3 regions of the Paenibacillus sp. LRG-1 genome follow, and region 3 is predicted to be linked to each of the others. Evidence: predicted binding sites of a transcription regulator. Region 3 holds the regulator's gene; each other region holds the start of a gene.
The links. Region 3 encodes LexA, which represses DNA repair genes until DNA is damaged. Its sites were predicted from a motif close to CGAACATATGTTCG; they were not measured.
Positions count from the first base shown of each region.

Region 1: a site for LexA is predicted at 2,168-2,181, ahead of ACUUJN_RS16620 (YhjD family protein). Genes of this name have one in related genera too.
Region 2: a site for LexA is predicted at 5,117-5,130, ahead of addB (helicase-exonuclease AddAB subunit AddB). Genes of this name have one in related genera too.

Region 1 covers NZ_CM170126.1:3,724,810-3,732,672, forward strand. Annotated here, with positions in the region: gene ACUUJN_RS16610 (YitT family protein) at 1-569, opposite strand, end outside; gene ACUUJN_RS16615 (DMT family transporter) at 1,032-1,922, opposite strand; gene ACUUJN_RS16620 (YhjD family protein) at 2,230-2,631, shown strand; gene ACUUJN_RS16625 (spore germination protein) at 2,855-4,318, shown strand; gene ACUUJN_RS16630 (GerAB/ArcD/ProY family transporter) at 4,311-5,402, shown strand; gene ACUUJN_RS16635 (Ger(x)C family spore germination protein) at 5,399-6,520, shown strand; gene ACUUJN_RS16640 (transglycosylase domain-containing protein) at 6,535-7,863, opposite strand, start outside.
Region 2 covers NZ_CM170126.1:4,070,648-4,078,510, forward strand. Annotated here, with positions in the region: gene addA (helicase-exonuclease AddAB subunit AddA) at 1-1,487, opposite strand, end outside; gene addB (helicase-exonuclease AddAB subunit AddB) at 1,484-5,050, opposite strand; gene ACUUJN_RS17940 (class I SAM-dependent rRNA methyltransferase) at 5,288-6,667, opposite strand; gene ACUUJN_RS17945 (Na/Pi cotransporter family protein) at 6,811-7,833, shown strand; gene ACUUJN_RS17950 (NUDIX hydrolase) at 7,823-7,863, opposite strand, start outside.
Region 3 covers NZ_CM170126.1:3,329,920-3,337,782, forward strand. Annotated here, with positions in the region: gene metH (methionine synthase) at 1-758, opposite strand, end outside; gene ACUUJN_RS14535 (1,2-dihydroxy-3-keto-5-methylthiopentene dioxygenase) at 1,040-1,582, shown strand; gene ACUUJN_RS14540 (HAD family hydrolase) at 1,682-2,476, opposite strand; gene ACUUJN_RS14545 (hypothetical protein) at 2,631-3,140, opposite strand; gene ACUUJN_RS14550 (DUF896 domain-containing protein) at 3,261-3,467, opposite strand; gene ACUUJN_RS14555 (LysM peptidoglycan-binding domain-containing protein) at 3,576-3,944, opposite strand; gene lexA (transcriptional repressor LexA) at 4,133-4,759, shown strand; gene ACUUJN_RS14565 (hypothetical protein) at 5,042-5,344, shown strand; gene ACUUJN_RS14570 (hypothetical protein) at 5,581-5,745, shown strand; gene ACUUJN_RS14575 (hypothetical protein) at 5,786-5,926, shown strand; gene ACUUJN_RS14580 (PLAT/LH2 domain-containing protein) at 6,626-7,117, shown strand.

The DNA of each region.
Region 1 (7,863 bases), 390 kb from region 3:
CACACAGCCAGTATTGTAAACATTGTTTCCTTCATAGGCAGATACAACAATGATAATCCCAGTACGATGATGTCACTGACAATAAACACGTTGCCGATTTTCCACCCGCGCCACTCACTGATCAGCAGAGATAGGATATCATCGCCCCCGGTTGCTCCACCGAATCGCAGTACGATTCCGGCTCCCAAACCTGTAAGCACCCCACAAAGTAGAGCAGCTATCAGCAGATTTCCATGTAGATCTATAACCAGAGTCGAATACTTCTCAAATCCTGCATAAAACAGTGAAAAAGCGACGGCTCCGATTAACGCAAGCAGCATAAATCTTCTGCCCTTCAGTACCCATGCCAGCAATATGACGGGAATATCAAGCAACAACATACTCCATGCTGGAGATATGCCAAATGCGTAATGTCCCAGCAGGGCCAAACCTGCAAAGCCGCCTTCTGACAAATGATTTTGAGCATTAATGTGATAGTACGTAAAAGCTAAAATGCATGTTCCGAGCAACATGACAGCAATCTGTCTCAATGCTCCATTGTTCACGATAGATTCGTAAGTTTTCCTCATACAGGCTCCCTCGGTTTCTCGTAAGTTTGATGTGGATGAACCCACTCTTACGGAAGCTACCGGGTAAGATGTGCCTGGAGGACTTGGTCCTTCGCATGTACAATCCCCTCTTCCGCAGAGTTGGCTTTCGCAACTTGACGTTACTCCGCGGAAAAGCTAAGTATAAGACAGATCAAATCGTTTCCAAATCGTCCTTTGGGGAAGTATCCTTCGGGGACACATGGTATCCTGATCCTTTCTTTTGTGGAATAAAACTCCGACATTTCTGTGGTGCATATAATTCTATAATTTATTATACCACACCTTGTCACCTGCTAAACAGCTTGCTTTTTTGCTGCACCATATTTTATTTTATGTGTGAGCATGCTTTATTGTATGTGCGAATTAACGCATTATACCGAAGGTTTGGCGAATGCACATTTAATATAATAACCAAAGCGTATTTTATTTCTGTTTAGATTATTATTCACTTAATTTGGCGGTTCTACGCTGGTTGGCCATAAACACGCCTCCAAGTATAAGGACCAGCCCGGTCAGAACGTTCCAGCCGATATGTTCATTCAGGAGCAAAAAGCCCCATACAATGGCACTTACTGGTACAAAATACGTCACCGAAGAAGCAAATTCCGCACTCCCCCGCAAAATCATGTAGTTGAACAAAATATATGCTACTCCTGATCCCAAAACTCCCAGTCCTATAAGAGAACCCAATACACCTGGGTCAGAAACAATCGACAAATCAGGTCTCTCCACAATTGCCATCATAATGCCACCCCCTACCGCAGCACCAAACAGTGTCGAAAAAGTAGCCTGATACATGGAAAGATTGGAGAGAAAACGTTTGGAGAGCTGTGTTCCAAATCCGTAGCAGAGAGTCGCAAGCAGCATACATCCAAAACCCACAGGATCAACAGAAATAATAGATGCAGGATTAATACCCAATAAAATAATGATTCCTACAAAAGCGAGACCCATTCCTAACCACTGCATTCGATGAAAAATAGCCCCGAAAAAAACAAGCCCCACCAACATGGTCCATATTGGCGTGGTGGCATTCAATACAGAAGCCATGCTGCTAGCTATTCTGGTCTCGCTAAAACCGATCAGTGTCCATGGCAAAACCATGTTGACCAAAGCTACCAGAACAACCGATTTCCACGGAATGCTTTTGATTTCAAACGGCCTGCGCATAAGTAGCATTAATAAGACGATAAAAATAAATCCAAAGCTGGATCTGAGAAATACAATCGTCCACGGCCCTACTTGATGTAGCAACAACACCTTGATAAACATAAACGAACCGCCCCAAATGAGGCTCAACAATAATAAAGCTGCATATAACGAACGTGACAATATGTATACCTTCTTTCTCCACTTTCTTAAGTTAAATAGTAAAGGCTGACCGCAGCCAGAACGATCTCTCCTTTTATGTAAGTTTTTATCCAATAGCTTAACATGAACTCTGTTTGACTGTCATTGGCGATAAACGCATGAATTCTTTACACAATGGCACATAGGATATCGCTCCCTACCACTTTTCCAATAATTGATGATTGCTTTAGTAATGGAAAAATTCCTATGATGAGGGAGGTATAAACAGAACATACGTTCTATATACTGATTATATATTGTATTCTTACTCGGAGTAAAGGAGATTTTTATGCCAAACCAAAAGACACTAAACCACAAGAATAAAGCTCCTTTGCCTTCTGAAGAAGACGCAGGGCTGATCAAGATCTGTGTACTTCTAACTCTTGTGCTGGATGTGCTGGAACGAGACATTCGTATTATAAATACCTCTCCTCTAAAAATGCCCGATTTGTATGTTCGTAGCCTGACTGGAGTACAACAGCGCGTAGCTGTTCAATTAGCAGAGACAAAGGCGCGAATGAAAACACTAGGGGTTAAAATATACAGCGAAATCCGAAATCATGAAGGCGTAGAGGTTTTGTATGTATGCCGCGGCTATCAAAGGCGTTTTTTCATGCTTTCATCCTTTGCCCGCAGCGAGGTCCGACGGAAACTGGGACATTATCTGGGAATTGACCCCACCCAAGATTAAGCCCCCTTGTAATCTCGTCCCTAGTTCTTGCACGATTAATTTTCATTCCCTGCAAAATAACCAACCCACCTCCCATTTATCAACCTAAATTAAATTCTAGTATAAAACTATTGCGTTACGTGAAGTGAAGGTGATTCGAGAATGGATAAGTCACCATATCATGGATAAACTCAATCCATTTGACTCACATTATGCCTATCTCATCCAAAAAGGAGGTGCTCTCTTGGCTGGACATGACGCAGCTTCCGTTGAATTAAGTAGGAATGTTTCCTTTATTGAGCAAGCCCTTTTTTATACGGATGATTTAAAAAAGCAGGCGATTTCCGTTGACGGCAAAGACGGTATGCTGCTCTATATTGATTCGCTCGTAGATCAGGAGATGATTCAAACTCATATCCTGAGTGCCTTATATGAGAAAACCGATGCAGTCTCTCATCAAATGTTCACTACCTTAAGCAGTCAAAAAGACACCGACCTTCAAAATGCTGCTGATTCGCTTATTCAGGGATATTGCATTTTTATGATAAATGGAGCGGAGGAATTTTTTATCCTTTCTTCCGAAAAAACGTATGCTCGCAGTACGGACGAACCAGAAAACGAAGGGATTATTCGCGGACCGCACAATGGATTCATTGAGCAGTTATCCATCAATCTGAATCTGATTCGCAAACAAATTGTCACACCGTCACTGGTTGTACGCTACTTTTATGTGGGATCTAAAACCCGGACTAAAATCGCTATTGTCTATGTTCAAGACTTGGCTAATCCTGAGCTAGTGGAAGCAGTGAAAACGAGAATTAAAGCGATCTCCTCCGATATGGTGCTCCCCCCCGGTTTTATTCAAGAGTTTATTGAGGACAACCCTTTTTCCCTCTTCCCTCAACAACTCAGCACGGAACGACCGGATCGTGTGACCGCCAATCTAATGGAGGGACGCATAGCGATTTTGGCTGAAGGTAGCCCAACTGCTCTAATAGCTCCCGTCTCTTTTTTTGCATTTTACCAAAGCCCAGATGATTATCACGGTCGTTGGATTATTAGTTCATTTCTAAGAACGATTCGAATGATGAGCTTTTTGATCGCTTTTACGCTACCTGCCATTTACATTGCGACGATTGCTTTTCATCCAGCTATTTTGCCATTAGAGCTGGCGCATACCATCAAAAAATCACTGGAAAATGTTCCATTCCCAGCGATTGTGGAGGCTATGCTGCTTGAATTGATCTTTGAGGTGCTACGAGAAGCCGGGGTTCGTCTACCCAGTCGGGTTGGTCAAACTATTGGAATCGTTGGCGGTCTCGTCATCGGAGATGCTATCGTTCGGGCTGGTCTCGTGTCGTATACGATGATCATCGTCGTCTCGTTAACAGCCATTTCTTCTTTTTTAGTGCCTTCTCATGAAATGAGCTCAGCGGTTCGTATCCTTCGTTTTCCGATGATGATTGCTGCAGCCTTGTTTGGATACATTGGCATTGCTTTCGGTTTACTTTTTCTTACTATCCACCTTTGCAAGCTTGAGACCTTTGGTACGCCCTACTTTGCTCCTCTTGCACCATTCCGGCTCGGTGATATGAAAGATGTTTTTATCCGCTTTCCGATTTGGACATTCCATCAGCGACCATATGATTCCCAAGCCCAAAAATTGAAGCAGCAGAACGACTCTAGGAGCTGGAAAAGACGTGAATAAAGAAAGTACCATTGCATCGGGTCAACTGTTTTTTCTCATCATTAAGTTTGAGATTGGCGTAGATATTTTGTCACTTCCCTATCAGATGCACCTTTCAGCTAAAGGAGGGGGTTGGATATCTGTCATTATTGGTGGCCTTTTGATTCAACTCATTATTTTGATGTGCTGGCTCCTGCTAAGACGTTTTCCCTCCTCTTCGATTTATCAAATATTAACCCAGATTACTGGTTCCTGGATTGGAAAAGGATTGACTGTGGCTTACATTGCTTACTATCTGCTCATGGGTACCTCGGTTCTTGTGAACGCTTATGACGTCATTAATCGCTGGATGCTGCAATATACTCCCCGTTGGGCTATACTTGCCCTGTTTTTGTTCAGTAGCATATATCTGGTTCGCGAAAATTTAAGAACGATTGCCCGAGTACTTGTTTTAATTTCATTTCTGATTTTTCCCATGATGCTGTTAATTAGCTATGGTATAAAGCAGTCCAACCCGCTTTATCTGCTACCTCTGACTGAGGCGGGATGGCCCCGTATTATTGTCGGTTCAAAAGAAACGCTCCTAGCGATGTTTGGTTTTGAGTTCATTCTTGTCGTCTTTCCCATGGTTGAGGGCAAAAGTACAAGCAAGCTCAAGTCAATTCTGGCAGCTAACGCGATCGTGGTACTATTGTATTGTTTTACCGTATTTACCTGTACAACCGTATTCAGTCCCCAACAGCTTGAATTAATGCCGGAGCCAGTCATTTATTTGCTCAGATCCATTCCACTGGGGACGATGGATCGGGTCGATTTTATTTTTCTGCCGATTTGGCTCATTTCGATCTTTGGCGCTATAAGTGGATATTATTATGCGGCGTCTTACGGAATAAGCTATCTATTCAAGCAAAAAAGTCACAAAAAGGCGGTTCCCTTTGTTGTGCTCGCCTCATGTTGTATTGCCTATTTGCCTCAACGAAGAGAAGATTTCGAGCTTATTGGTTCCATAGCCAATAATTCTGCTTATTTTTTCCTAATTGTGTTCCCTTTTCTGCTGCTGATCCTATCCTATCTCTTCAAAAAAAAGGAGGGACCTGAAACATGAAAAAAAAGAGCAGAGCGCTTGGAATGCTAACTCTACTCATTTTTATAACAGGCTGCTGGGATCAGGACAATTTGAAGGATGCCCGATTGGCAAATGCATCGGCTTATGATCTCACTCCTGAAGGCATGTTGTTGCAAACGCTAGAGGTTGTAGACGATTCTCAAAGCAATCAAGGTAAAAGCACCAATGAAATTCATTCAGGCACCGGCCACTCCGTTCGGCAAAGTACAGACAAAATCCGAGCCAAAGTAACCGGGGATATCCGCTTTTTCAAATACGGAGTTATTCTGTATGGTACAAGCTTGGCCCGAAAAGATTTATATCCCTATCTGGATGTGCTGTATCGTGAGCCTGACCATCCGACTTCCCATGTCAAGGTAGCTATTGTAGATGGATTAGCTGGGGAAATAATAGATCAAAAAAGCATAGGTAGCCTCTTGATTGGCGAATTTATAACCAAAAAAATCAGAAGCCTTGAGGAAATGTGTATGTTCCCGGAAATGACACTGGAGACACTGCTCCCCCCAATGCTTGATCCGGGTCAAGATTTTGTACTCCCCTATCTTTCCAAAGAAGGAGAAGATATTACAGCACGTGGAATTGCCTTATTTCACGGACAAAAATTCACAGGAAGCCTAAGTAGTGAGCAAGGTGTTTTATATGTCTTAATGACTGGAAAGTGGAAAAATACAGCTCGCTTTGTAAAAAGGATACATCCCGGACCTGTCGGTGATGTGCAAAACTTTATTACGTATCAGGCTAAAATCCAGAATGTCAAACGTAGCCTTAAAGTGAACGTTCAGCGCGATGGACAAATTGATGTGGAGCTTAACCTAAAATTGCCTGTCGATATTGTTGAATATGCACGAAACCATCTTCAAGATAAAGCTAACGTACAGCGTCTGAACCGTCAACTTTCCGAAATCATGACCCAGGATGCGGAACAAATTATCCGTACACTTCAGGAAAATGGATGTGATGCCTTTGGCGTAGGCAGACAGTTGATCGCTCATTATCCAGCAGTATGGAAAAGTGTAGATTGGAATAAAGAATACCCCAATATCCGTTTTCATCCGCAGGTCACTGTAGACATTGTCGGGAACGGCATTTTAAACTAGGCCGTTCCTGCCGTTTAATTTTTGGGTTGATCAGATATTATTTCAGGATAAATAACTTCGTCAGATTTGGTTTTTGGAGTCTCACTCTGGCTTTGTGATTCAGAAGGAGTCACCTGCTCGTTCTCAACAGAAGGTTGCGGAGTATCTGTAGATGGCAAATCTTTATTCTCATCAGGCATATCTATCTCTGTGTCTGCGTCAGGAACAGTAGGATCCGTTTCCTCTGGTGGAATTTTCTCTTGATCTATTGCAGGTACCTCAACCTCTGGGACTTCTTTTTCCTTGATATCTGGTTTAGATGGGACCACTGGTCTAGCAGAACGCGGAAGCTGTTCTCTTCCAACTTCGGTAGGCACATACTTTTGATTAAACCAGTCAGTCACGAGTTGACCCGATTGACGGGAATAACGCCCTGGCAGCTTACCTGTAAGGCTAGAAACCGTAACTCTTACAACACCTTCCGGCCGTATAAAGTGCTTATTCTTAAAAAGCTCAGGCTGGTCCTTGACCGCCTCATTCATGATCAGTGCCCACACTGACTGTGCTCTGGAATGGCCTTCTTGAGATAATGTATTAACCTGTTGGCGGTAACCAGCCCAGACGCCTAGTGTAACGTCAGGTGTGTACCCCATAAACCACACATCACCAAAGTTTTGTGTCGTACCGGTTTTACCAGCGATATCAATGGCACCGTAGCTTTTAAAAGCATTTTGCAGGCGTTTGCCGGTTCCCCTCGGATCTGATATAACCGTTTTGAGCATATCCGTCATCAAAAATGCGGTTTGCTGCGAATATACACGCTTCGTCTGCGGTTTAAATTCATATACGATCTTCCCGTTGGCATCCGTAATTTTGCTGATCAGATGAGGTGCATTATATACACCCATATTGGGAATCGTTCCATATGCTGCGGTCAGTTCCTCGACGGATACCCCTTTGCTTAGTCCACCCAAAACCCCTGTCTGAGCATGTTCATCCTGCGGCTGAATCGTCGTAATTCCAAGAGAACGCACAAAATTCCAAGCATTTGGAATTTTAACTTCATATAGGAACAGCCTCAGCGCAGGGATGTTGATTGACCGATTGAGTGCTTCACGGGCTGTCATAAGCCCCTCGTACCGTCTGTTATAATTTTTAGGAATATGATAACCTTTACGCCCGTCTTTCAATATGATTTGTGAATCATCAATAAGACCGGCTGGCTGAGTGTAGCCCTTTTCCAAAGCAGGTAAATAAGCAGCAATAGGCTTCATGGCAGAACCGGGCTGACGTGTCATTTGAGTTGCATAGTTCATTTGCTCGGTATTAAAATCCCTGCCCTCGATCATACCGAGTATAGCCCC
Region 2 (7,863 bases), 740 kb from region 3:
TCGACAACTTCCTCCCGACTGCGGAAATTACGCGCCAGATCAATTAATAAGCCATCTTCCTGCTCCTGCATTCCGTACCGTTGATACTTATTCAAAAACAGACCCGGCTCCGCCAGCCGAAACCGATAAATACTCTGTTTCACGTCGCCCACCATAAAACGGTTACCCGGTTCCTCCCGTGATACCAGCCTGACGATATCTTCCTGTACGGTATTCGTATCCTGATACTCATCCAGCAGCACCTCGTCGAATTGCGCCTTGTATTCGAGCGCAGCGTCGGAAGGTAGTAGCTTGTACGGAGTAGAATCGGGATGTCGTAATATTTTCAGACAGTAATGTTCCAAATCCCCGAAGTCCACCAGCCCTTTTGACTGCTTGTGATGTTGAAATCGTTCCCCGAATACAATCACGGTTTCTATCAATTCGTCCATCAGCGGAGCCGCGGCGTGCAGCTCCTCCCAATAGGCTTCTGCTCTCCTGCCAAACAGGGAAGCCTTCATATCTGTAATCATTTTTTTGGCTGCTTCACGCAGCGTTTTAACCCGTTCCTGCAATGCAGGCTCGGTCTGATCTTTTTTGACGGGCTTGAGCTTACCGAAGGAAGCTGTCTGAAAATGATCATATAGAGATGCCCACGGCTGTGTCTCCAGCTCCTGTAACAATCCCTTCACCATCGCCGCATCCTCTTGCAGCGTCACGGCATAAGGTGCAGGACCGCCAGGCTGCATAGCTGTTTCATGCGCCTGTTCCAGCAAGCTCGCTGCTCCACGCAATGAAAGTGCAGCATCCGCCAAAATACTGCGAACCCAGGGAGTCTCTCCCAAAGCGGCTACATCCTGTACACGAAATGCTGCCGCTGTCTCCCGCAGCCAATGTTCTGGCCACGGATGACTTTGAGAAAAATCATACAGCCGCTGAACAAGCACGTACATTGCATCATCGGTGCGTTCTCCACTAAACCAGTCGACCAGTCTGCGGAATGTACTGCCTTCATCATGAGCCTCATATTTCTCCTCAAACAGTTCTTCTAGAAGCTCCTGACGCAGCAATTCTGTCTCATGCTCATTCATAATCCGAAAACCGGGATCAAGGGGAATGGCCTGATAATGCCTGCGGATGACCTCCATACAAAATGAGTGAAGCGTCGTAATCGAGGCCCGATTCAGCAACGATAGCTGGCGGCGTACATGCTCACTTTCCGGTTCCTGCTCCAGTACACGTTCCAACGCTTCGCGTATCCGTTGACGCATTTCGGCGGCGGCTGCCTTCGTAAAGGTCGCTACCAGTAACCGATCCACACTGAAGCCGAGCTGGGGATCGACGATTTTACGAATAATACGCTCTACGAGCACCGCTGTTTTACCAGACCCTGCCGCTGCCGCGACCAGCATGTTATTACCAGATTCCGAAATTGCACGCCACTGGTCATCACTCCACATACTGCCTTCCGGCTTCGGCATGCCTTTAGTGTTTGACGTGCCTATCATTGGTCCATTCCTCCTTTCCCTTCCTGTGTATGACCCAGCAGATTCCAGATCTGATCCTTACCGGGTTTACCCCATTGATTGTAGCCACTACCGTCCAGACTGTCGTCAAATTGACAAACAGGCTTAAAAGAACAGAAGGTACAAGCCGTCTCTTGCTGGATACGATAAGGTTCAATGGCCACATCGCCCTCTGTCATCCGTGTGCCAATCGTCCGGATATTATGACGTACCGAAGCTAGCAGGCTGTCCCACTGTTCCGGCGAAGCAACCGAAGCACTGCTATAAAAACTGCCGTCTGCTTTCACCGCAACAGGTAAAATAGAGGAATATCCCTTGTCCAATGCTGTATCCATTTGCCCAACTACATCCCGATCCGCGAGCAATAATCCCTTCATCTTAAAACGTTTTAAAAGCTCCTGACGGGCCTGTTCTGCGCTAAGACCGTTAGGCGACTGCAACATCGGATTGTGGACGTGAAAATACAGTGTACCCGCTGGATAAGCTGTCTCGCCCAACCATTCCTCCGCCGCATTCAGCAGCACATCCAGGTAGGTGAGCATCTGCAAGGACAGGCCATAGTACACTTCATGCAGCTTGAGATCCTTTTGGCTAGATTTGTAATCGATGACACGCAAAAGTAACCCCTTTTCTCCCTCTGCCACATCTACACGGTCAATCCGTCCGACAATTTCCATTACAACGCCGTTATCTAACCGGAAGCTTAACGGAGGAAGCTGCTGACCCGGCCCAAAGTCTAACTCCAGCCCAATCGGCTCAAAGCTACCTCTTCGCGCATGTTCACCTAAAATCAACGAGGCACGGCTCACGATGTCTTTCAATTTACGCAAAATGTAGCCATACCGCTTGGAGCTCATTAAAATCTCGCCTTGCAGACGAGGAGCCAAACGCTCCACTGTACTTTCCGCCTCTTGGCGGCATTCCTCCGTGCTGAGACTGCCCCAGCTGACATTGCGTTTACGCAAATTGATCGCCATCTCTCCAAGCGCTGCATGAAATAATTGTCCGATATCCGGGGCCTTCAGGCGATACATTTGACGTTCCTTCAAACGAAGACCGTGAGAGGCAAAGTGCGAAAATGGACATGCCACAAAACGTTCCATACGAGATACGCTGGTACGCAGCTTGCTGCCGTACAGACGGCGGCTCGTTTCCTTCTGCATTTCGGCATGGTTCTCGTAAAAAAGTGAGGTCAACAGCTGACGCAGCTTGTCCTTCTCACGCCCTTGCTGGCTTGCATACCAGTTATATACCTCCCACCAAGGAGATAAAATGTCACCGCCACGTCGCCAATGTCGTAATTGCGCAATGAGCTGCGGCAATGCCTCAGACGGATGAGAAGCATACTCCCATTGCGTCGTCCAAGCATCTCCAGGCAAAGGGTATCCAGCCAGTGGACGCTCGTCCAGACTAGGAAACAGGTGCCACACATGTCGTACTAACTCAGACGGCAGCAACGACTTCCCTTCTTCATCAGTCACTGCATAGCTCATCCACAGGCTTTTACCGGCTGAAGTAAGGGCCGTATAAGCGAGAAAACGTTCGTCCAACAGACGTCTTGTCATATCCGGCGCCAGCTCTACGCCTCGTTCGTTTAATGCCGTACGCTCCTGCTCATTCAGCACACCGTCCTCATGGAACACAGCCGGCATCACACCTTCGTTCATACCTAGTACAAAGGCATGTTGAATACCGGACACACGTGTACGGTCCGTGTTTCCGACTAGAACCTGATCCAGAGCTGGCGGAACAAGTCCCATACGGAACTCAGCCAATCCCGTTTCCAGCACACCCGCAAACAAAGAGGTATCCAGCCTCTCATCACCCATCATTTCGACAATTTGATCCAGTAGTTCAAGCACCGCATCCCATACTTGACGATGCTCTTTCGCCTGCTCAGGTTTTCCTGCTTCCTCTGCCTGATGAATGAAGGCGTCCAGCTTGTGGCCGATTTCTGCATCCTCCAGTAACAGATATACCGCTTCACACTTCTCAAGTGCAGTTCGTGCCTTGCCGACACGTTTCTCAAACGCACGTAAAGGCGTCACGATCACATCCCGGCACAGTTCCATCAAATCCAACGTTTCATCCCGTTGACGGCTCCGTTCCTGCTCCTCCAGCTCCAGTGACAAGCTGGGCACAGCCTGCCACGGGCGACCGTCTGTCCAACGGCTGCCTTGTATTCCGCAGGCTAGTACATAGTTTTCCAAACGGTCCATCTCCTCACGGCTCACCCGACCATCCAGCGGCAGGAGAAGGTCTGTTTTGACCGCACGGAATACATCCTCATATCGCCAACGACGCTGCACGATATCCAGCGAAGCCCGAATCAATTCCACTAAGGGATGATGCAAAACACTTCTCCGCTGATCCAGAAATACTGGAACCTCATATTGTTTGAATATCGGTTCCACCCATGGCTCATAATCTTCAATATGACGTACAAACAGGGCCATCTCCCGATAACGAGCGCCCTCATCTCGGGCCAGACGACGCATTTCGCGTACAGCCCCTTCCAGCTCTGCACGGCGATTAGCCGCAGTGTACAGTTTTATGCCTTCCGGCTGTTCTTCTGTCCACTGCTCTCGTAGCTGCTGCAGCCGCATCCATTGTTCCTGATTCCGTAACCCTGTACGATGTTCAAAGTTAGCCTCCAAATACGCCAACGCCGGACGCTCCTTAAATCTCGGCAGCGGATCAGGGCGCAGTAATTGTGTCTGCGTCTCTATCATCAGCTCGTCTGCCATTCCTTTGAGCTTTACATACGTAGCCGCTGAGGGATGAAACAAATCCAGCTCATGCGGAAGCTGTCCGCTCTCGTAGCTGCGGTTGCAAGTCAGCGCCACCGTCAACGAAGAAGCGTGCAGCATAAGCTGCTCCACCACCTTGTATTCATGTGGTGTAAACCTGCGGTAGCCATCCATCCAAATATCTGCCCCACGCACAAGGGAAGACTCAGCAATCTGTTCTGCCAGCATGCGCAGCGTATCTTCACCGTCAATATATTTAAGCGTCAGCTCTCGTTCAAAATCCTCATAGATTAGACTGATATCTTTGAGCTTGCCGCGCAAAATCGGAGTTGACTCTCCAGCAGCGTTCATTCGCTCCAGTTGCTCCGGTACAGACCGAGTATCATTTCCATACTGCTTTAGCTCCGTAAACAATGTATTCAACCGATCCACAAAGCCGAGCTGGTCTCCCGAATCCTTAAACAAACTCAGTTCATCCTTGCGACGACGAATAATTTTATATAAAAGCATCTTCTTGCCTTCTTCCGTTACAGGCACCAGTGCTGAACCCCCGGTTTCCTGCATAACTAAATAGGCAAGACGATGAAATCCCATCACTTGGGCGCGCACCGACCCCTGAATACCGTTTCCGGCTTCTGTAAGTAACGCATGCTCAGAAGCAAATGACGATTGCTCCGGTACAAGTAACAGCATAGGCTTACCTAGCGGCTCCTCGCGTAACATAGACGTCATTTCATTGCGGATTAACGTACTTTTACCACTCCCAGAGCGGCCAATCAACAAGCGAACCGACATGATGCGGCCTCCTTTCCAACGAACAACATTCTATTAAACAGTATAGCATATCAGGCAAGGGAGAAAAGAACGTACGTTTGCCATGTTGTAGCAATTCTTCCTCCCTCTAAAAAAACAAATCAGTCCCGCAGATTGGCTTGGTGCATGCCTTCTCTACAGGACTGATTTATACCTAAACGAGTCTATTTTACCTATTTAATCACCAAAAAGGCGATTGACTTTGACCTTGTATGAAACCTACAGCTGTGTCCGGCTGCGCACCTCAAAGATGGCGAATTTCAAGTAATGGCCTTCCTCCACACCCAAAATTTGAGGATGGTCTTTACCAGCCGCTCTCCAGTCTACCAGACGAAGGATTTTGCCGGCATCTGCCGCCGCTTCCTCAATGGTATCTAAAAACAACTCTGGCCGCATATGGAACGAGCAGCTCGCAGTCACCAGATAGCCGCCCTCATTGACCAGCTTCATCCCGTGCAGGTTGATATCTTTATATCCACGTGTAGCTCCTTTGACAGCGTTCTTCGTTTTGGCAAAGGCTGGCGGATCAAGAATGACCACGTCAAAGGTGCGTCCGCCACCTGCTGTCAGCGGCTTGGATGTATCTCCTTTGCCCCCGGCTCGTGCATTGCGTTCCTCTACACCTTTCACTTGATTGCGCAAATATTGAAAAGCATCGTCGACGACAAACTCAACGCGTTCCTCAAAACCGTTCAGCTTGACATTATCCCGCGCACTTTCAATCGCATGCTCTGAAATATCAAGACAAGTTACTTTTTTAGCACCATGTTTACATGCATTGAGCGTAAAGCTTCCCGTGTGCGAAAAACATTCCAATACGGTTGCGCCATCCCAGAATGGGAATTCAACAACCTTACCACTTTTATTCACTGGCTTCATGACCGTTGTGCCCGCATCCCCTGAGTCTGCAGCTACTTCTTGTAGCGTAATTCCACTACGTGCTCCCCAACCTGTCATCAACGGTGCTATGGCCGCACGATTTTCACGCTGGTCAAAGAAATAACCCGTCTTCTGGCCCTCTACGATATCAACCTTGATTTGCAGGCCATTTTCCGTCACTACCACATGACGCGGGCAATCACCGTACAAAGGACCCTTCGTTTGTTCCAATCCTTCCAGCTCACGGATGGATACATCACTTCGCTCATATATACCAACAGGACCCACTACTTCAACGAGCGCATCCCTGATTTCTTCCCTGCGCCGATCCATGCCAAGCGTTAACAACTGCACGACTAACACATCACCAAATCGATCTACAATCAGTCCAGGCAAAAAATCAGCCTCGCCGTACACCAACCGATAAGCGTTTCCCCCGGTCACAAAACGTTCGCGGTGCTCCAGACATTTGCGAAAGCGTTGGGCAAAAAAGTTTTGATCCATTGCTTCCAGCGGCTCGTAGGACATCACACGCACTGTAATTTGTGAAGCTGGATTATAGTAACCTGTCGCCAAATAACGCCCCTGATGGTTAACGATACTGACCAAATCGCCTGCCTCTGGGTCCCCTTCGATCTTGGCTATTTCGTTTTTAAACACCCAAGGGTGTGCGTGCTCCAGCCTTTTTTTACGGCTGCGTTCTAATATTACTGAAGGCAAAATCCTTCACTCCCATTCTTGGATTACTCAAAGTCCTTAATATCGTTCCGTAAAAAAGAGCTCAGCCATGCTTGTCATGGCTGTCCCCGACAGATCATAGGCTGTTACATAAGTATTTTCACCTAGAAAAGGGGGCTATGCCCGTGTTTATACATGTTATACTCCCACTGTGCGGCGGGCTGTTTATTTTTTTGGGCGGGATGAAGCTGATGGAAGCAGCCCTCCGGCATTTAGCCGGCCCCTTCCTCACCCGCTGGCTGAACCGCGCCACAGTTTCCCCTTGGCGGGGCATGCTGTTCAGCTCAGGCATTACGGCCCTGCTGCAAAGCAGCACCGCCGTAACGGTGCTGACGATCGGACTGGTTAACGCCGGGCTGTTGACCTACGGCCGCACGCTCGGCATCATTCTCGGCACCAATATCGGCACCTGCCTGACCACTGAGCTGATGGGGCTCCAGCTTGGCATGCTGGCTGTTCCGCTGCTCTGCGGCTCACTGCTATGCTGGAGCACTGCCGTCCTGTGGGGTGAAGCTGTCCCCAATCGCCAGTATGCGTCCGCCGGAGCTTCACCCGGCTCCAATGGGCTTAGCCGTCCGCAGGCTGTACAATATATCAGCCTCGTCTTTGCTGGATTTTCGCTGATTCTGGCAGGTATCCGCGTAATGCAAACAGTCGGCCCCTGGATTGAGCAGGCCGGACTATTCCGCTGGTTTCTTGATCACGCTGCGGCCAACATGTGGTGGGCCTTCGCTGCTGGAGCCTGCCTGACCGCGCTGGTTCACAGTAGCGCAGCCGTCATTGGCATGGCGATTAGCCTTGCCGCTGCGGGAGCCTTGCCAGCCGATGTGGGGATCGCCATCGTCATCGGCTCCAATGTAGGCACCTGCGTAACCGCCCTCATTGCCGCTGTTGGCGGCAGCGTGTCCGGCAAATTTGTGGCCTGGTCCCACGTGCTGCTGAACGTAGGCGGAGCCTTGCTCTTTATGCCGTTGATCCCTGGTCTGGAGATGGCCGCTGCCTGGATATCTACCGAGCCCGGAGCTAAAGTAGCCCATGCCCAAACTCTGTTTAACGTTATTAGCTCTCTGCTGGTTTTGCCTCTCTGCTATCTACCTGTGTGGACGCGTTTAGAGGATCGTATATCTCCCCACAGAATCAAACGTTAATTCCTAGCATGGACAGCGCCTTGCTTAAAA
Region 3 (7,863 bases):
GGATAACAGCTAATAGCTGCAGAGGACATTTCAGACAGAGAGCGAATATGATCACGCATAAACTCTGGACCTGTAGCACAATTCAATCCAATCGAAATTGGGTGCAAGTGTTCCAGTGATATGCAAAAGGATTCGATATTTTGTCCGGCCAACGTAGTTCCCATAGGCTCAATCGTGCCTGAAATCATTAGCGGAAGCTCGATACCTGTCTGCTCAAAAGCTTGCCGAATTCCGATGCTTCCAGCTTTGACGTTAAGCGTATCCTGTGAGGTCTCCAAAAGGAGTACATCCACGCCGCCTTCAATAAGCGCCAAGGCCTGCTCTTGATAGCTTTCAATCAGCTCAGCAAATGTAACCCCACCTGTGACAGACAAGGTTTTCGTGGTTGGGCCCATAGCTCCTACTACAAAACGAGGCTTGTCCGCAGTGCTGTATTTATCCACCGCGTTACGCGCCAGTTTGGCCGCCACCAGATTAATTTCACGGGCACGTTCTGGTATATCGTAATCCGCCAAAACGACGGATGTTGCTCCAAATGTATTCGTTTCAATTAGATCTGCTCCGGCCTTCAAGTATGCTTCATGAATCCCTTGAATGACATCCGGTCTCGTTAAGACCAGCATTTCATTACAGCCCTCCAGCTCTTCCCCACCAAAATCATCGGGGGAAAGGTCTTCCTGTTGAATCATGGTGCCCATGGCCCCATCAAGAAGGAGTATTCTTCGTTGTAATGCATCCTGCAAGCTAACTTTATCCAAATTTCTTCACCCCCGCAAAACGTTAAATCCTAGTTTAGCAGAAACCGTATCATTTAGATAGATTGAAGTAAAAACATACGTTTTATACAGGTTGTTCTTTGTAAAAATGACTTCTCTTATCCATTTTTATAGTTTGTAGCATTATAGAGCGTACTTAACCCTGCATCCTTTAGCTATGGTCATTTGCATTATAAAATGTTGAAATCCTGTATTGTACAACGTTTCAAGACATGGTATTCTTTATACAACATTAATCCAAGTGGAAAAGAGGGAATATATATATGGCCGAAATCTTAATACGTAATACGAATGAACGAATTAGCGGTGAAGAACAAGTACGTGAATTTCTGGAGAGTCACGAGATATTGTATGAACATTGGGATGCTTCCAAATTGTCTGGGGAGCTGCAAGAAAACTTTACCTTAACAGATGATCAAAAGGCCGCTGTTCTCAAAACATTTGAACCCGAAATCAAGGATTTAGCCGCACGTCGCGGATATAAAATATGGGACGTTATCACTTTATCTGAAGCAACGCCGAATTTGAACGAGCTGCTGGCCAAGTTTGAGCAAATTCACACCCACACCGAGGATGAAATCCGTGCCATTGTCGCTGGTAAAGGCATCTTCATCATTAAAGGCCCAGAAGAGATCGGCTATTTTAACGTAGAGCTTTCACCGGGGGACGTTATCTCCGTACCTGAAAATATACCTCACTTCTTCACTTTAATGGAGAATCAAAAGATCGTCGCAATCCGCTTGTTCATCGAAGAAAATGGCTGGATTGCCGAACCGTATGAAGATCCAACCTTCATTAAAGCATAATTACGAATTTATCCTTGTGTGAATAAAAAAACTCCCTCTGCTCTGTAACAATAGCGAAGGGAGTTTTCTTAATACTCGTTTCTAAAGACTATTGATTTCTTACTTTAACGATTGAATAATTCCGTCCAATTCAGACAGATGCTTGATTTGGAACTTCGGCTTGATCTCTGTGGTATTGGTTTTAGTGTTTCGGTTCACCCAGACCGAGTGTACACCTGCTGCCAACGCTCCTTGAATATCAGTCGTCAGTTTATCTCCTACCATTAAAGCATGTTCAGGCTCAATACCAAGAAGCCCCAAAGCATGCTGGAATATAGACGGATCAGGCTTGCCTCGACCAAATGAACCTGAAATGACAACATGATCAAAGAAAGGAGCTAATTGAGGAACTCCATCCAGTTTCTCCTGTTGTAGATCAGGGGAGCCATTTGTCAGCAATAACAGCTTGTAATGTCCCTTCAATTGTTCTAGAATCTCGAACGTTTCTTCATATACATGTGGACGCGCGCGTCTTTCCGAAGCAAATTGGGTAGCCAGCTTTTCCGCCAACTTCTCATTATCTATCCCTAGTTGCTGGAGTCCTCTGCGCCATGATTCCTTTCGATAAACAGGGGCCAACTGTTCCAATTGGCGGAATTCAGGTTGCTCACCTGCTGTAAAATTCGCCCACAATCCTTCAAACGGATTAATGCCGATCATTTGAGTAAAACTAAAGGTTTCATAGGATTCATACAAAGCGCGTGCTTCCTTACGTACGGCTTCCTCCAGAGTTTTTGGATCAACGCCTGCTTCACGGGAGCCTGTTTGACACGCTGCATCAAATGCCTCTTCTACACTACGTTCATCCCACAAAAGGGTATCATCAAGATCAAACATTACCGCCTGAATCGTCATCTGAATTATCCACTCTCTTTCCACAGTATATGTACGCCTATTTGCTTGATTAAGCATTTGAATCGTTATGTGTGCCCATATTAAGCAAGCGGCCGCAGCATGTTATATGAAATAACATCATACGGCCTTTGTTACAGAGCTACAGGCAAATCAGTTATTTCTTGTCTACCTGTATCTGATTGGATAGCGCAAACTTCTCAAGTCGCTCTGCAATGGCATCCGTGTCATAGCGACCTAATGATTTTGTGAAAATAAAATTACCACCCTTACCTTTTCTTTCAACGGTTACGTAACCCTTTTCAATCTTGATGGCTTTCATGTCCCCTGCCGTCATTGGACGTTCTCTACCACCTTTCAGCATATAGAGAGTATCCTTTCCCACTTTCAAATAAGGACGACGGATGAAAAAGATAACAGCCAGCATCAAGTACAGGCCGAATACAAGCCAATCCATCCCTCGCATACCGGTCTTAGTCAAAAAGTAACTCATAAGCATGTACAATACAGAAAGACCAGCCAGCATAATTGGCACAGTAATGTTACGGCCACGGAAAATATCCATTGTAGAACCTGCGCCGCTAATGGTTTGAATGCCTTGCTTTTTGCGCGATTTATTTAAATGCGCTGTGTTTTTGCGTACTTTTCTTTCAAATGATCGGGCCATCTCTCAATTCCTTCCCAGATATATTACATTAAAACAATTGCCTCAAAGCTGATCTATATAGATACCATAAAAGGTACCTAAAACAAAAGGCAAATTGCAGGCTTGGGCACTTTAACAACATTAATGCTTCAGCCCGTCATTTCCTTTCGATGTATCATCGTCCACAAATTCAATCGTCTCAAGCTGCTGCCGAAAATTACGGCGAATGTTACCTAAATAAATTTCCCGAAGATTGGCGCGCTCTGTGGCTTCCTCTTCCGTCAAACCCTCGGATTTTGCTTTGCGCGCTAATTCATTAATGCGCTGTACCAAGCTGTCTATATCCAAATTGTGTCCCCTCCATAAAAGCAAAGATATAATACACTTTGACATGTAGAAAAGAGCTTGTCAAGGCTCCCGTATTACGCTCCCTGACAAGCTCTAATAGTCTATAGATCAGAAGTTAGGAAGCTTGAGTACCTGACCTGCCTGCACTCCCCGATCCTCCAAACCGTTAATCCGCACAATTCCTTCTATATATACCCGTGTATCCATTCGTTCCGGTTTATGATTTGCGGCAATCTCCCACAACGTATCCCCAGGTTGTACGGTCAGTTTAGTCACTTCTTCCTTGGAAGCTGAAGGTGCCGCGAAAACTGTAAGTACACCTGCCCCTGCAATCCAAGCAACAATCACTATAATAAGAAGCTTAAGTAAAAGAGTATTGGTAATAATCTGCATAAAACGTGCCCTACCCTCTTTTCGAGTCTCCTGTAAATTTTCTAAATTCATCGGAAAAATACTTTGATAAGTGCTATATTTCATCATTGGCTGTGTCCTCCAAACGTTTGTTCTTATGTTTTCACAATATAACACGAACATTTGTTTTGTTCAATAGAAAAGAGAACAAAAGTTCGTAATTATTTTTAGGGATTATTTAGAACTTATGTTTGTACGAACGGAGGTTCTATGCTATAATTTTCCCAAACGTTACTAAATGGGGTTGATACGGTATGTCTAAGATTTCGAGCCGCCAGCAGGCCATTCTTGAATTTATCCGCAATGAAGTGCGTCTAAAGGGATACCCCCCTTCTGTACGCGAAATAGGCGAGGCTGTCGGATTAGCCTCCAGTTCTACGGTTCATGGTCATTTGGATCGTTTAGAGAAAAAAGGACTCATTCGCCGCGATCCTACAAAACCACGGGCTATTGAGTTACTCGGTCAAGACGAATCGGATAACAGCAACTTGATTAATTACTCCATTAGTCGTGTCCCCGTCGTCGGCAAAGTAACTGCTGGCCTTCCTATTACGGCGACAGAAAATATTGAAGATTACTTTCCTCTTCCCCAACACTTTGTTGGTGAGGATAAAATATTCATGTTATCTGTTGTAGGCGAAAGCATGATTGAAGCTGGTATTGCTAACGGAGACTATGTAATCGTACGTCAGCAGCAGACCGCTGATAATGGTGATATTGTTGTAGCTATGACAGATGAAGACGAAGCTACAGTTAAAACCTTCTACAAAGAAAAGGATCATATCCGGCTTCAACCTGAAAATCCAGCCTTTGAACCGCTTCGCCTGACACACGTCAGCATTTTGGGCAAGGTTGTAGGACTCTTCCGGGACTTCCACTGATTTCTCGTTCTTTCTTCCCCGTTATTCTATCCACTAATATAAAACCGGCTGCCTAGGGCAAGCCGGTTTTGTATTGCTATTATGTTTATTATGTATCTCACAACTTTTTTTTCATTTCAGCAACCTATCCCTATTTTTTCTACTAAAAATCAGCCTCCTCATCTCAAATAATTCCCCACTGACCTTGAGCAGCTATACTGTCATGGGCAAAACTAATAGATCTTTCTTTGTTTTAGATAAATATGGTATATTAATTACTTATAGCTCTGTAGGAGGAATTAAATGAAAAAAATTATAATTTCAGCGTTTGTTGTGATATTTATCGCCATAAGCTGTGTAGTTCCAACAATGGATCATTTGTATGCAAAAGAGAACTCCCACATAACAACTTACGACCGTATTAAGTATATACAAATACTTATCCATTTCAGGTATTTAGAAAAGCAACTCGAAGCTGTAATTTTCGAAAGAAATAATTATCCAGAAGACAGCCAAGAATATAAACAGCTCTCTGAACAACTGAATCATATTCTTGCTCAAGAGGCGTACTACGAGAAAAAACTTAACACTCTTAATAGTAAATAATTTTCATACTAACTGCCTATTATCTTTATCTACACTATTAGACTCATGCCGACCTGCCTATAACATTCTCCTGCAACGTAAAGTTGAAAAGGCGAAGACAGGTTCGCATGAGTTTTTTTATTATCCATTAGGAATATAGGTACTAGCTTCTTTTTGCTTTTAATAGATTTATGCTGATACATTACTATCACAATTGACATATGTATATAGCAGAACTAAGCAAAGGAGATATGCAGATGATCAGAAATAGAGTTAAAACGTATAAGCATCGCATCGGGAAAAACAGATATCTGGTCGTTAAAGTCTTTCAAGCCGCAGCTGCTAAAACAGGAAGCGGAAATGCACTAGCAACCAATGCCTTGAATATCAAAATTTCCAAGCGTAAGCATAAACGCCACTAAGATTTAACCGTACCTTCATTTCTTGAAGGGAGGTGATATTATGAGCAGAAGACATTGCAAACGTGATTTAAGAAGAAGAAGATTAAACATCCGTTCCACTCAAAGAGCCATTGCGCGTGCAAGAGGTAACGCACTGGCTGTTAATCTGTTTAGCGTAAATGATAGACAACGCAGACGTTAATAATCGTTTTCAAGCAAAAGCGGGAAGGATTCTTCCTGCTTTTTTTGTGTTAAACGATACACCCAACTCCTAAATTCCATAGAACTGCTAAATTCAGTTGCCTTCCTTTTAAATACCATACATATTCAACTATGCTTCCACTGGTTAAAACAGAAGCGAAATGGTACCCAGTCAAAAGCAGCAGCATTCTTGACTCAAATACTTTGTGTACAACTGACCACACCTATAGCCCTCAAACTTGCTTCAGCTTTTTTCACTTAAGTATTCCGGCTGTATATCCGTCCATGGTTTGTACGTTGCTGCATTGTTTGCTCAATTTTTTATTTTAAAACTTTATAAGGCCCCACTTGCCCACCACCGTATTCCACAAACTCCATCATATCCTACTCAACGGCTGGACTACAGATGCTCTTATCTGACTTAATGCAGCTGAAAACAATTCGATATTGGATCAACACTTCATATGTATGATTCATGTTGATCAACTCGACAATTCATTCTGGATAAGCGCTAAAAATCCTTCTCTAAATAATCATACCCTTACATGATTATTTAGAAAGCTAATATCCGACACATAAAGATAAAATACAACAAACAAAGACAAGAAAAAAATTTCTCTTCACAACCAATGAACTATGTACAAATACATTACACATGTATAACATTAAATACAAATACTAGAAAGGTGGTAACAATTTAATGAAAAAAGTATCTTTACTAGCATCAGTAGCAATGCTTATCTCATCTGTAGCTTTTGCTGCACCTTCTTTTGCAGATCAGGTCACAAGTGACACTTATAGTTCATTACAAGACTCAAATAGAAGTATAGAGTCTGTTACGCCTTTTGCTAATGTTGAATATGTCGTTACTGTAAATACGGCCAATCTCAAAGATGCCGGAACAGACTCGAACATCTCTATAACTCTGTATGGTTCTAATGGAGATTATGCTACCGCTACACTCAATGGTAGCTTTGAACAAGGAGATTCCGATACAACAAGAATCAGCACTAGTAACCTAGGTGACATCAGAAAAATTACTATTAGAACTGATGGATCTGGGTATAAACCAGGTTGGAAAATCGCTAATGTCAAAATATCTGGAAACGGGAAAACTTTCTCATTTGCAGGTCCTAACCGTTGGCTTGGTGACGGCGGTTCCGCAGATTCCGAAACACTTTTTCCATCCTAAAACAAATATTCATACAAAAGACTCTGTCGATATTTGGATAGAGTCTTTTAGTTTTGGATGAATAATCCTACTAAAATTGTATCGCCGTAATTATAACCCCATCTCAAGAATCAATTTTAAGAATAAACTCACTAATGGGAAAAATGTTATGTAATTTTGCTATATAAACAAAAGCTAAGAAATGGCCGCTGGAAAAACATATTGAATCTACCAAGAAAATCATAGCTTTAAAAAGAATTCAAGCATCAAATCACAACACCTAATTTTTTCGATTTAGCATGTCTCTTTTAGTCTCAATACTTTTAAGTTGATCATGTACATTTTCGAATATTGGATTATTATTTCCATCTACCTGACTTAGCGTAGCTGCGAACAGTTCGGTATTCTACTTTACCACTTTGTACTTATGATCAACAGTTACATTACTCTCTTGTATTTTCACAATAATCTCATCCCCAATAGCCGCCAGTGAAAGCAATTAACCCTCAAGCCAATTCTCTTATCATAGGATACCTCCAAAGTATAATAAATCTTCTAAATACTATAAAAGATGTGTCAAAGTATCGTGCGTATTATCGCAAATAAAAGACTCATACCAGTTATTGTTGCAAACTAATAAGGCCCTATCTGAGATTAAATTTAGGTATTAGGAAGGATTATACCCATTCAATGAAACATTCCCCTTCTTACAAAATACAATAAGCGCAAATCTATTATGGCAGGAAATCCACCAAGTATTCGCCAAA